2 regions of the Ochrobactrum sp. AP1BH01-1 genome follow, and region 2 is predicted to be linked to the other one. Evidence: riboswitches for the same ligand, from Rfam matches in the RefSeq annotation. Region 2 holds a riboswitch; the other holds the start of a gene.
What was found. A riboswitch is a leader RNA that binds a small molecule or an ion and turns the genes downstream of it on or off. The one in region 2 is predicted to bind thiamine pyrophosphate.
Positions count from the first base shown of each region.

Region 1: another riboswitch for thiamine pyrophosphate. It lies ahead of thiD (bifunctional hydroxymethylpyrimidine kinase/phosphomethylpyrimidine kinase); the one in region 2 lies ahead of thiB (thiamine ABC transporter substrate binding subunit).

Region 1 covers NZ_JAGPOU010000003.1:171,154-178,199, reverse strand. The annotation lists gene J9800_RS11475 (putative bifunctional diguanylate cyclase/phosphodiesterase) at 1-1,875, opposite strand, end outside; TPP riboswitch at 2,110-2,266, shown strand; gene thiD (bifunctional hydroxymethylpyrimidine kinase/phosphomethylpyrimidine kinase) at 2,352-3,242, shown strand; gene thiO (glycine oxidase ThiO) at 3,242-4,234, shown strand; gene thiS (sulfur carrier protein ThiS) at 4,231-4,428, shown strand; gene J9800_RS11455 (thiazole synthase) at 4,430-5,200, shown strand; gene J9800_RS11450 (thiamine phosphate synthase) at 5,200-5,808, shown strand; gene J9800_RS11445 (ABC transporter substrate-binding protein) at 5,824-6,804, shown strand; gene tenA (thiaminase II) at 6,801-7,046, shown strand, end outside.
Region 2 covers NZ_JAGPOU010000006.1:130,207-137,252, reverse strand. The annotation lists gene cdlP (cell division protease CdlP) at 1-383, opposite strand, end outside; gene thiQ (thiamine ABC transporter ATP-binding protein) at 565-1,305, opposite strand; gene thiP (thiamine/thiamine pyrophosphate ABC transporter permease ThiP) at 1,314-2,939, opposite strand; gene thiB (thiamine ABC transporter substrate binding subunit) at 2,936-3,940, opposite strand; TPP riboswitch at 3,983-4,148, opposite strand; gene J9800_RS20420 (thiamine diphosphokinase) at 4,243-4,899, shown strand; gene J9800_RS20415 (YMGG-like glycine zipper-containing protein) at 5,034-5,318, shown strand; gene J9800_RS20410 (ABC-F family ATP-binding cassette domain-containing protein) at 5,479-7,046, shown strand, end outside.

The DNA.
Region 1 (7,046 bases), on a different contig from region 2:
TTCAATCCCCGAAACGAAGCTGCGGTCGATCTTGATCTTGTCGAAGGGGAATGAACGCAGATAACTGAGCGATGAATAGCCAGTGCCGAAATCATCCATCGCGATACGAACGCCCAGCCGGCGAAGCTCGAACAGCAGTTCAATATTGTTCTTGCTGTTCGACAAGAAGACCGACTCGGTGATTTCAAGCTCCAGCCTGTCTGGCGAAAGCCGCGCCGCTTCCAGTGCATCTGTAACAGAGTGCAAGAGCGTTGTCTGGCTGAACTGGACCGGCGAAAGATTGACGGAAACCTTGATGTCCTCCGGCCATAGGACAGCTTCCCGACAGGCCGCCCTTAAAACCCAGTCGCCGATCGGCCCGATCAGCCCGGTTTCTTCTGCCAAGGGAATGAACTCGGCGGGAGAAACCATGCCGCGATCCGGATGACGCCAGCGGATCAGCGCCTCGAAGCCGGAAATCCTGCCGCTTTCAAGATTGAATATCGGCTGATAGTGAAGCTCGAACTGTTCGTCCAGCAGCGCCTGGCGAAGTTCGCCCGTCATGACGTGACGCTTCTCGGCTGCAAGGCGCAGCGAGTGCTGATAGAAACGGAACGTGCGGCGTCCACCGGATTTGGACGCGTAAAGCGCCAGGTCGGCGTTACGCATCAACGCATCGGGAGTGTCGCCGTGCAGCGGCGCTTGAGCAATGCCCATGCTGCAAGTGACAAATTCCGAATTGCCAACCAGTTTGAACGCATCCTGAAAAGCTGAAAGGACGCGGTCGGCAAACATCGCGATCTGCCCCAGCGTTCCACTGCGATAAACGATCGCAAACTCATCGCCGCCCAGCCGGGCAATGAATTCATCCGAAGTCGTGATCTGTTTCAGCCGGCGCGCCACTTCCTGCAAAAGCTGGTCGCCCGCTTGATGGCCGATGCTGTCGTTGATGTTCTTGAAATGATCGATGTCGAGATAGAACAGCGCGAAAGGCTCGGAATCTCCGCCCTTTTTCAATAGGCTTTCGACATGATGGGCAAAATAGGCCCGGTTCGGCAGGCCGGTGAGACTGTCATGCATGGCGATATGGGCCATGCGTTCCTCGATTTCGCGTCGCTCGGTTATGTCTTCAACGAGGCCAATGAGATAGCGGGGCTCGTTGCCTTCGACCGGCGGAATCGAGCATTTTATGATCCGCATTGTGCGCGACGTTCCGTCCTTGCGCTCGACCCTGCGTTCGACACTCAATACTTCCCGGCGCCGCATCGCCATGCGGTCTTGCTCGCTGATGACGGCTGCCTCGCGCTCCGGGAAAAGATCGCGGTCGGTAGAGCCGATCGCTTCTTCTATCGGCTGACCGCTCGCGGCCGACGCCGCCTGATTGTAGAGCACATAACGGCCGTTATCGTGCATATCCTTGACGAACACGCCAAGCGGCAAGTTATTGACAAGGCTATCCAGCAAAGTCTGCGCGTGACTTGCCTGACGATTGGCCTCCGTCAGTTCCGTCCTGTCCTGAACAATAGCGAGAATTGCTTCCTTGCCGTCGAACAGGACCTGGCGTCCATAGGTCAGAACATCGATGGTTTCACCATTGGCACGCAGATGCTGCCAGCGCTCCGGGCGCTCGAGGTCGCTACGATCGCGAATAGCTGCAAGCATCCGGTCCCGCTCGGTTGGCGGGCGTATGTCGAGCACGGTCATACCGGGGATATCCTCCGCGGTATAACCGTAAAGCCGGTACGCGGCGTCGTTCATCACCATGAAGCGCAGCGTTTCCGGGTCATAAACCCACATGGGTGTCGGATGCGTCGTAAAAAGGATACGGAAGTCCTGTTCGGACGTGCGCGCCATCGTGCCTTCCGCCGAAGCCGAAGCGCCCCCCCGCTTCCTCATCGCATTCCCCTCATCCTACCGATCCTACAGGATTATACAGTTCCACTCCACGAGCAGACTGTCTCGTTTGTTAGCACTATGAGCAACCCGATTCAGATGCACCCCGAGCATAGATTAAAGCGGAGAATTTTAATAAACCATATACAAATTGGGGGTCGATTTAAGGAATTTCTTTAAAATCAGACTTTTTCCATCGCTTGACCGCCTTCAACTTCCGGCCTATGCCTATAGACGCAAAATTCGTTGGGGTGCCTTCGAAGCAATATCGGGAAAAGCGCCAAGCGGTTTTCCGTCCGATATTGCGACACAAAGGCTGAGAGGTGCGTTCTCGCGCCAACCCATTGAACCTGATCCGGGTAATACCTGCGTAGGGAACGGAGTTTGGCGCGTCGCGGACGGGGTCCATCCCCCTTGGAGCTTGTGCTTCATCAAGGTTCATGACGTCTCATCTTCCGTTCGGAATGAGAGACGACATGATGGACCGACAGAACAGTTTCTCCCGAACCAAACCGACAAGTGGCCAGGCGCGGTCTGTGCCCATCAGCGCGCCCCCCATTTGTGTGACCATTGCCGGCTCCGACAGCGGCGGCGGCGCCGGCATTCAGGCCGACCTCAAGACGTTTTCGGCGCTTGGTGTTTATGGCGCGAGCGTCATTGCCGCCGTGACCGTGCAGAACACGTGCACGGTGAGCGCGGTGCACGACATACCGCCTGCCATCGTCGCGGGGCAGATCGACGCCGTTTTCAGCGATCTCGATGTGGCGGCGGTGAAGATCGGCATGGTTTCCGTGCCTGAAACCATCGAAGCCATCGCGCGGGGGCTCGCGCATTTTTCCGGTCCCGTCGTTGTCGATCCGGTGATGGTGGCAAAGTCTGGCGACCGGCTATTGAGCGAAAACGCCATTGCGCTTTTGCGTCAGAAACTCATTCCGCTCGCGACGCTTTTGACCCCCAACCGACCGGAAGCGGCCTGCTTGCTCGGCTGCGGTCTGGCGCTCGACGATGCGGACGCCGAGGAACAAGGACGCGCCTTGCTCGACCTCGGCGCGAAGGCCGTCCTGATGAAAGGCGGCCATGCGGAAGGCGAAACATGCGTCGATCTGCTGGTGCGCCGCGATCAGCCGACGCTTCGTGTCGAAGCGCCGCGTATCAGGACCGTCAACACCCATGGCACAGGCTGCACGCTTTCATCGGCCATCGCCGCAGAGCTTGCCAAAAACCTGCCGCTGGAAAAGGCAGTGCTGAACGCCCATGCCTATCTGCAAGGGGCAATCCGCGCCGCCGATACGTTGAAGATCGGACACGGCCACGGGCCGGTGCATCATTTTCATGACCTCTGGACAATCCGAACGGAGGAGATTGCGTGATGCGCGTTACCGTCATCGGAGCAGGCGTCGCCGGGCTTGCGACCGCCGCCGAGTTCACCGATCAGGGCCATGCCGTCACGGTGATTGCCCGCAGCCCGCAGATCGGTGCCGACTGCTGTTCGTGGCTGGCAGGCGGCATGCTGGCGCCATGGTGCGAGGGCGAAAGCGCCGAGGAACCGGTGGTGCGGCTTGGGCAGGAAGCACTTGGCTGGTGGGAAAAGCACGTCTCCGGCGTCAAGCGGGAAGGCACGCTGGTTCTGTCGCACAACCGCGATGCCAGCGAGTTGCGCCGTTTCGCCCGCCGGACGGAAGCTTTCGACACAATCGATCATGACCGCATCGATGCGCTGGAACCTGATCTGGCCGGACGTTTCCGGCAGGGCCTGTTCTTCGCGCGCGAAGGGCATCTCGATCCGCGCAGGACATTGGTGGAAATGGCCGAAAACCTGCAACGAAAGGGTGTCGTCTTCCACCTCAATACGGAAGCCGATGCAGCGGAGATCTACGCGGATATCGTAGTGGACGCCCGTGGTCTGGCTGCACGGGATGCGCTGCCCGATCTGCGCGGCGTCAAGGGCGAGATGCTGGTTGTCCGATCCCGCGACATCAACCTGTCGCGGCCCGTGCGTCTCCTGCATCCGCGCATTCCGCTTTACATCGTGCCGCGCGGCGACGGTGTGCACATGATCGGCGCGACCATGATCGAAAGCGGCGAGCGGTCGGGCATCAGCGTGCGCTCCACGCTGGAACTTTTGAGCGCGGCTTACGCCCTGCATCCGGCCTTTGGCGAGGCGGAAATTCTCGAAACCGGCGTCGATGCGCGTCCGGCCTTTCCCGACAATCTGCCCCGCGTGCGGCGGCGCGGCAAAACCATCTATGTCAACGGGCTTTACCGCCACGGCTTTCTGCTTTCGCCGGCGATAGCACGCATGGCGGTCACTGCTGCGACCACGCCCGAAACCATGCCCGAATTTGTGGAGGACTATGCATGACGATCGTGCTGAACGGTGAAGTCATCACCACGAAAGCCGCCAATCTGGCGGCGCTGCTCGCAGAAATCGAACTGGACGAAGCAGTTGTTGCAACCGCGCTGAACGGCGAATTCGTGGCAAGCGACGAGCGCGAAGCAGCGACCCTGTCTTCTGGCGACCGCATCGAAGTTCTGGCCCCGATGCAGGGAGGCTGAGATGCTGGAATTTTATGGAAAACAATTCGAAAGCCGCCTGCTGCTCGGCACCGCGCAATATCCATCGCCCGCAATCCTTGCCGATGCGGTGCGCGCCTCGCGGGCGGGGATCGTCACCGTGTCGCTGCGCCGTGAAAGCGGCGAGGCCCGCGCCGGGCAGGATTTCTGGGCGCTGATCCGGGAACTGGGCGTGGCCGTTCTGCCCAATACGGCAGGCTGCCACACGCCGCGCGAAGCGGTGACCACGGCCAAGATGGCGCGTGAAATCTTCGGCACCAACTGGATCAAGCTGGAGGTGATCGGCGACCATGACACGTTGCAGCCCGACCCGTTCGGTCTGGTCGAGGCGGCACGCACTCTCTGCGACGATGGCTTTGAGGTCTTTCCCTATATGAATGACGATCTGGTCGTCGCGGAAAAGCTTCTCGAAGCCGGTTGCAAGGTGCTGATGCCGTGGGGCGCGCCCATCGGCTCGGGCCGTGGCCTCAACAACCCTTATGCGCTGAAAACCATGCGGGCGCATTTCCCCGATATTCCGCTTGTCGTTGATGCGGGCATCGGCGTGCCGTCCCATGCGGCAGCGGCGATGGAACTGGGCTATGACGCCGTGCTCATCAACACTGCCGTTGCCAAGGCTGGCGATCCCGCCGCTATCGCGCGCGCTTTCGCGCTTGCGGTCGAAGCCGGTCGCATCGCCCATGAAGCCGATCCGATTGAAGCCCGCGATATGGCCTCCCCTTCCACTCCCCTTATCGGAAAGGCTTTTCTGTAATGGCGCTTGATCCGTTCTACCCGATCTTCGACAGCGCGAAATGGCTGGAGCGCATGGTGCCGCTCGGCGTCAGGCTGGTGCAGCTGCGCATCAAGGACAAGGACGATGCCGAACTGCGCGGTGAAATCCGCGCCGCGCGGGAAATCTGCCTTGCGCATGACTGCCAGCTCATCGTCAACGACTACTGGAAACTGGCCATCGAGGAAGGTTGCGATTTCATTCATCTGGGTCAGGAAGACCTGGATGATGCCGATCTCGATGCGATCCGGAATAGCGGGATGAAGCTCGGCGTTTCCAGCCATGACGAAGCGGAACTCGACCGCGCACTCGCGCTGAAACCCGCCTACATCGCGCTCGGCCCTGTCTATCCCACCATTCTCAAGAAGATGAAGTGGCACGAACAGGGGCTGGGCCGCGTGCGGCAATGGAAAACCGCGCTTGGTGACACTCCGCTCGTCGGTATCGGCGGCATGAATGTGGAGCGCGCGCCCGGCGTTTTCGATGCCGGAGCCGACATCGTTTCCGTTGTCACCGACATCACCCTTAACCCCGATCCGGAGGCCCGCCTGCGGCAATGGATCGAAATTACACGGCCCCATGTAATTTAGTTTCTGGAGGAAACATTGAAAAAACTGGTTTTTGCAGCGCTCTTCAGCGCCACGGTCTCGTTCGCCCTGATTTCAGCTCAGGCTGCGCAGGCGAACGATAAATTCAAGCTCATCCTCGACTGGTATGTGAATCCCGATCACGGGCCGATCATCGTCGCCGACAAGCTCGGCTACTTCAAGGATGCAGGTCTCGATGTCGATATTGTCGCGCCAGCGGATGCTGCGGTGCCGCCGAAGATAGTCGCCGCCGGGCAGGCAGACCTTGCGATCTCCTATCAGCAGCAGGTGCATCTGGACGTTCATGCCGATATGCCGCTCATCCGCGTCGGCACATTGATCGACTCGCCGCTCAACTGCCTGATGACCCGCGACGATGGATCGGTGAATGCAATCGCCGATCTCAAGGGCAAGAAGATCGGCTTTTCGGTTGCGGGCGTGGAGGAAACCGTGCTCGGCACCATTCTCAAGAAGCATGGCATCAAACTCTCCGACGTCGAGCTCATCAATGTGAACTTCTCGCTGGCGCCATCGCTCATGTCGAAACAGGTCGATGCGGTGATGGGTGCCTATCGCAATGTGGAACTGAACCAGATGGCGGTCGAAGGCGTGGCAGGCAAATGCTTCAACGTCGAGGAAGAAGGCGTGCCGCCCTATGATGAGCTGGTCTATGTCGCAAACAGCGAAAAGCTCGGCACAGCGGAAAAGGACAAGATTTCCCGTTTCCTCTCGGCCACCGAAAAAGGTGCGCAATATATCGTCAATCATCCGCAACAGAGCTTCGAGGTGTTCGCGTCCTACAGTTCCGAACTCAAGGACGAATTGAACCAGCGCGCCTGGAAAGACACGGTCGCCCGCTTCTCTCGCTCGCCCGCGAGCCTCGATTACGGGCGCTGGAGCCGCTACGAGGCCTATCTGAAGGAAAACGGCCTCGTGCCTTCGATCCTGCCCGTCGAGAAACTGGCCATCGATGTAAACGCAGAAGGAAACAAGCTATGACCATGCCGCAGCCGCATTATTCGTCCGAACTGTTCACGCGTCTTCGTGCCGCCACGCTTGCCGACTGGAAACCCTATATCGAACATGAATTCGTGCGTGGGCTTGGCGACGGAACGCTGCCGAAATCGGCTTTTCTGCACTATCTCCAGCAGGATTATGTCTATCTGCACCACTATGCCCGCGCCTTTGCGCTCGGCGTGGTCAAAGCCAATACGCTGCAGGAAACCCGGCTTTGCGCCGAT
Region 2 (7,046 bases):
AGGCCGCGCGTGACGTAGAGATAACCGCCAGGCAATGCGAAGGCGTTGATATTCGGACTGTCGAGAATGGTGATGCGGTAGGTCTGATCCGGCTTGTCGGTAACGGTCGTCAGCTTGCCGACGATTTTCGCCACCATGCGCTCAAGCTTCTGGTCCTTGTATTCGCCGCCATAGGTCGCGAGGATGCGCGGATGCTGCTGGGCGCCGATTTGTGCCAGCCGGTCATTGCGCGTCACATTGTCGACCGTCACAGGATTGTCGGAAGGCTGCAGCCCCAGATCCTTGCTGGAATTGATCGACTGGCAACCTGAAATCAGGGCGATTGCCAGCAGGCCAATACCGATGGCCGGTTTCCGCCAATTTTGCTGCGTCCATTCTGGCAGGGAGATAGGTGAACACAGGAAGGCCCGGGAACGGGTCGATTGACGGAACAGTATTTTATCCTCGCTTCTGAATCAGAATGGATGATCCGGGACAAATCTAGCCACAGACCTGAAAGCGCACAAGAATCTGTAGCCGGTTCTTCCGGTTGATTGCGAACAAAATATGTCCGCAACCGTAACTCTATTTGAGGCCCGACCCCAAACTGCGCTTTTCGCCGATATAGTGCCGCAGTGCTTCCGGTCCAGTCGGTGAAAGCAGTTGAGCTGCGGGGCCGATGGCGGAAATCCTGCCACTGTCGAGAAAAAGCAACACTGCATCGAGATAGAGCGCATCTTCGGGTGTGTGGGTCACCATCAGCACGGTCATTCCGGTTTCGAGCTGAAGCTCTTTCACCAGATCCAGCATCTGGTGTCGCAGTGCCGGGCCAAGCGAGGCAAAGGCTTCATCAAGGAGCAAAACGGGCCGTTGTCGGATCAGTGCGCGGGCAATCGCCACACGCTGGCGTTCGCCGCCGGATAATGCTTCCGGCTTGCGCTGTTCCTTGCCGGTCAGCCCCACTCGTGAAAGGGCGGTTGCAATGTCTGCCCGGTCTTGCGCGGTGAGCCTGAGGTTCGGGGAGCGCCCGAGGCCGACATTCTGTTCGACGGTCAGGTGGGCGAACAGGTTGTTTTCCTGAAACACCATCGAGACGGGCCGGTCTGCAGGCGAGAGCGCGGTTACATCTGCGCCTCCAATGAGGATGCTGCCCGATTGCGGAAATTCAAAACCGGCAATCAGGTTGAGAAGCGTTGACTTGCCCGAACCGCTTGGCCCGACAATGGCAGCAATGACACCGCCTTTTATCGCCGCATCGAAATGCATGGCGGTTTCGCCATAACTGAAATGAACGTCATCGAGGCGGATTTCGGCAAGGGGGTCCATCGGGGCATTCATAGAGAAGGCGTTTCCTTTCGGGATGCGCGATCTGCGATCATCATCAATGCGAGGCAGAGGAGCCCCAGAATGAGTCCCAGTCCGGCGGCATCGAATGTGCGATAGCTGCCCATGCGCTGCAAGAGGAGATAGGGGAGCGTCAAAAGCGCGTCACTGCCGAAAAGGGCAATCGTGCCGAGGTCGCCAAGAGAAAGCGCCATGGCGAAAGCAAAGGCCATGCTAGCGGGACGCCGGATCGAAGGCCAGTCGATGAGCCGGAAACGATTGAGGCTGTGAATGCCCAACTGCGCGCAAAGCCGGTTGTGGCGGCTGGCCGCCGTATCCCATGCGGGCCGGAGAAGGCGCACGGCAAAAGGCATCGCCATGGCGGCATTTACGGTGACGACCATGAAGGGCGCCGCCGTGAAAGGGTCGGTAAAACGGCGGAGCAGGATGAACCAGCCCGCGCCGATTACAATCGGCGGCATGACAAGGATGAGGCTCGCGCCGGTGTCGAAAATATTGGCCAGCCTGCGTTTTTTTAACGCCTCGCGGGCAGAGACGAGTGCCAGTGACAGAATGACCGAGAGAAGTGCTGCCGAAAAACCGAGAGAAAGACTGGTGCCAATGGCGCGCCAGACCGGCGCTTCGGTCAACAACCGGCCGAAATCGGCAGCGAGACCGGAAACAACAACGCCTGCCACCGGCAGGGCGACATAGAGGAAGCCTGCCGCGATGACGATGATGTTAAAAACCCTTTCAGCTGCGGACGTCTTGCCATAGCGCCGCAGGGTTGCTGCATGCGTGAAGCCTTCTTCGGATGGCCTGCCGGTCAGCCGCAGGGCCAGAAGAACAAGCAATGTCAGCGCAAGCTGGGTGAAGGTGAGCGCAACGGCGCCGCCCGGATCGAAATCGAAATGCAGGCTCTGGTAGATCGCGACTTCCAGCGTGGTGGCGCGGGGGCCGCCGCCGAGCGTCAGGACGGTCGTGAAACTCGTCACGCAGAGCATGAAGATGAGACCGATCATGCCCGGCAGATTGCGCCGGATCACAGGCCATTCGATGAGGCGGAAACGTGCCCCATTGCCCATGCCGAGCTGTGCGGCAAGCTTCCAGTAATCGGTCGGGATCGAATCGTAAGCTGCCAGAATGAGACGGACGGCTAGCGGCATGTTGAAGAAGACATGCGCGATCAATATACCGGTGATGCCGTAAATGTCGGGCTGGAAGGGGTGACCAGCTGCTTCCGATAGATGAGCAACGAGACCGTTACGGCCATAGATGCCGGTAACGCCCAGAACTGCGACGAGGGCGGGCAGGGCAAGCGGCAGGGCGAACAGGCGCAGGATCAGCCCGCGACCCGGAAAATTTGCTTCGGCATAAAGCGCGCGGGCGACCGGAACCGCAAACAGCACCGAAAGCAGGCTCGACGCGATTGCCTGCAATATGGTGAAGCGCGCCACCCGCCACAGATAGGTGTCGAGATTGGCGGCAGCGTCGAAACCGCTGCTGTCGGCCTCGAAGGCAAGGGCCGCAAGCGCGCCGCCGGCAAGCACGAACAGAAAGACAAGTGCCAGCACACCCGCGACGGGTTTCATCGCGGGTGTGACATCAGGTTGGCGCCGCGCCGGATGCGCGGTCATCTGCTCGTTGCGGCCAGCCATTCATCGACCCAGGACTTGCGATTTCTGGCCACTTCGTCGGATGGAATGAGCAGGGTCTTTTCCGGCTTCGGGAGAGCATCGAAAGCGGCAGGAAGTGCGGCGGAAATCTTGCCCGCCGGGTACATCCAGTTGGTTTCAGGAATGACATCCTGAAAGCCTGGGCCAGTCATGAAAGCCAGAAATTTTTGCGCCAGGGGATTTTTTGCGCCGGTTGTGGTCTGGGCGGCCAGCTCGATCTGGAGATAATTGCCTTCCGGATAGGCCAGAGCCTTATAACGATCCGTCTTTTCCGCGATCATGTGATAGGCGGGAGACGTCGTATAGGACAGCACCATCGGGGCTTCGCCCTTGGTGAAAAGTCCGTAGGCTTCCGACCAGCCGGGGGTAACGGTGAGAATGCGCTTCTGCAATTTCTGCCAGGCGGCTTCCGCCTCGTCGCCATAGACCGATTTCATCCAGAGCAGCATGCCGAGCCCCGGTGTCGAAGTGCGGGGATCTTGCAGTACGATCTTCTGGGACGAATCGCCTTCGACCAGTTCCTTCAGGCTTTTGGGCGGGTTGGGCAGCTTTTCGGAATCGTAGACCACGGCAAAATAACCGTAATCATAGGGAACGAAAATATCGTCCTTGAAGCCGCCCGGAACGCTCACGTTGTTCTGGTCGATGCCGCTCGGGGCGAAGAAACCGGTAGCGCGTGCTTCGGTCGTCAGGTTGGTATCGAGGCCGAGGACGATATCGGCCTTGGTGTTGCTGCCTTCGAGCTTGAGGCGGTTTAGCAGGGCAACGCCGTCGGCGGATGCAATCCAGTCAACTTCGCAGTTGCATTCCTTTTCGAAGTTTTCCTTCACGTTCGGGCCGGGCCCCCATTCGGAAACGAAGCTGTCATAGGTATAGACGGTGAGCTTGTCTTTCGCCTGAGCCGAAGGCGTGAAAGCGATGGCAGCGGAAAATGAAAAGGCCAGCAAAGATAAAAGCCGCATCACGGCACTTCCTTTCTTTTACTACAAGAGGATTGAGCGCCGTTTTATGGAGCATCTAATCCCTCCGCCGGTGCAAACCGGATCAGGTTCAGCGGGTTGGCCGTTTTATTCAGCATTTCCGGACGCAAAACCGTTTCACACTTTTGCTGGAAATGCTCTTTGGACCTCTCAGCCATCAGCAAAGCGGATGGCACCCCGTTAGAGCGACTGGGACAATAATCTTTCAGGACGGGAAGAGCAAGGGACCGGCGCGGCAGTGAATGTGGCTTCCGGCGCGGATTTGCCCGTGTTATGAGCGGCTTATGAGCACATTCGTCATTCTCCTCGGCGGCGATCTGACCGTGACTGATCGCCTGAAACGCCAAATTGCAGGTGCGCGCATTCTCGCTGCCGATAGCGGTATCCGTCATGCTGCGGCGCTCGGCGTGGAACCGGAACTGTGGCTGGGTGACTTCGATTCGGCCTCTGCCGAATTGCAGGCGCAATATCGACACGTACCGCAGAAACGATTTCCATCGGCCAAGGATATGACAGACGGGGAGCTTGCTTTCGAGGAAGCCTATGTGCGGGGCGCGACACGGGTCATTCTTTGCGGGGCCTTCGGGGGGCAGCGGACCGATCACACGCTACAGCATCTCACCATGGCGACGGCGCAGGCAGCGCGCGGACGGGAGATCATGCTCTCCAGCGGAGCGGAGGAAGCATGGCCCCTGCCGCCTGGAGATTATATTTACGACTTTCCTAATGGAACGCCCTTCAGCGTCATCAATTTCAGCACAGTGGAAGGCCTTTCGATCACGAATGCAGAGTGGCCGTTAGATAATGTGACCCTTCCGTTCGGCTCTTCATGGACGGTTTCCAACATTGTTCGCGGAACACTTCGCATTACTGCGCGTTCTGGCCTCGCGATACTTGTAGCCAACTTGGAGATGGCGGCTTCCCCCATTGCGGGCTGCTAACCTTACCAATTGAAAGAGCTTGACGCTGGCAAACGAAACGTATTGTAAATGGGTCAAGCGGGTGTCATCTGCTTAAGCGCCGAAATTGGGGACGCAAGGTCGGTGATTAGTTCAACCCTGTAGGAGATGTTCCAATGAAATCGCGTCTTACGATGATTGCAGTTGCTGGCGTGCTTGCGTTCTCGACAGCCGCATGCACGACCAACGAACAGCGCACGGCCGGTTATGGCGTCGGCGGCGCAGCGCTCGGCGCTCTCGCTGGCGGCGCAATCGGCGGCAACGGCCGCGGCGCTCTGACCGGTGCTGCTATCGGTGCTGTGGCTGGTACGCTGCTTGGTGCAGCCCAGACCCGCAATGGCGTGCAGTATTGCCGTTACCGCGACCCGTATGGCCGCATCTACGAAGCACCCTGCCAGTAATTTCTGGGCCAGTAATAGCGGGCAAGCAAGTTTACGGACAGGCCGGGGAAACCCGGCCTGTTTGTTTTTAGCGGGACTTTTCGTGCGTTCCATTTGACAGAACGGCTTTTGTCGCGGACAAGCAGGGCGGAATTTTCAATCCTGTTTATCGAAGAGAACCATGGCACCACCACTCCTTCGCCTCGACCAGATCAAGCTCACCTTCGGAGGCACGCCGCTTCTGGAGGATGCCAGCCTTTCGGTGAGCGAAGGCGACCGTATTGCACTGGTCGGACGCAACGGGTCGGGTAAGTCCACCCTGCTCAAGATTGCCGCCGGTATGGTGGAGGCGACATCGGGCGAGGTTTTCAAACATCCGGGTGCAACCGTGCGCTATCTGCCGCAGGTGCCGGACATGGACGGCTTCGCCAATGTGCGCGCCTATGTGGAAGCCGGGCTGGGGCCGACCGACGATCCCCACCGCGTCACCTATCTTCTCGAACATCTGGGGCTGACCGGTGGGGAGAAGCCGGATCATCTTTCCGGCGGCGAAGCGCGGCGCGCCGCGCTTGCGCGGGTGATCGCGCCGCAGCCTGATGTGCTGTTACTGGACGAGCCGACCAACCATCTCGATCTTACGACGATCGAATGGCTGGAAGGCGAGCTTCGCCAGATTCGCTCGGCCATTGTTCTCATCTCGCATGACCGGCGCTTTCTGGAAAATGTCAGCCGGGCGACTGTCTGGCTTGATCGCGGCATCACGCGTCGTCTGGAACAAGGCTTTGCTCATTTCGAGGAATGGCGTGACAAGGTTCTGGAAGAAGAAGAGCGCGATCACCACAAGCTGGGGCGCCAGATTGCCCGTGAAGAACACTGGCTGCGTTACGGCGTCACGGCGCGCCGCAAGCGCAACATGCGCCGCCTTGGTGAATTGCATTCCATGCGCGCCGATTTCCGCAACCACCGCAAGGCGCAGGGAACCGCGGTTCTGGCGGCAAGTGACGCCAAGGAATCCGGCAAGCTGGTGATCGAAGCCAAGGGGCTGAGCAAGGCCTATGGCGAGCGCGTGCTGGTCAAGGATTTTTCGATCCGCGTGCAGCGCGGCGATCGTATCGGTCTTGTTGGTCCCAACGGTGCCGGGAAAACGACGCTTTTGTCGCTTCTGACTGGCAAGCTTGAACCGGATTCCGGAACCTTGCGGCTCGGCGTCAATCTCGAAATGGCAGAACTCGACCAGAAGCGCGAAAGCCTCAATCTGGACGAGACGCTGGCGCATTATCTGACGGACGGGCGCGGAGAAAGCCTTGTCGTGAATGGCGAGCAGCGGCATGTCGTATCCTATATGAAGGACTTTCTGTTCCAGCCTGAACAGGCGCGCACACCCATTCGCGAGCTTTCCGGAGGTGAACGCGCCCGCCTGATGCTGGCCCGCGTTCTGGCGCGCCCCGCCAACCTGCTTATCCTCGACGAGCCGACCAACGATCTCGATATGGAAACGCTCGATCTGCTGCAGGAGCTGGTCGCCGGTTTTCCGGGCACAGTCATTCTGGTCAGCCACGACCGCGATTTTCTGGACCGCACCGTTACTTCGGTCATTGCGCCGGAAGGTGACGGGCGCTGGCTCGAATATGCGGGCGGCTACGCCGATATGATGGCGCAGCGCAAGGAACAGGCGCTCAACCGGCGCTCTATCAAGGCACCAAGCGCCCGAGGTGACGAGAAGCCGGAAGAGGACGCATCCCAGCCCAA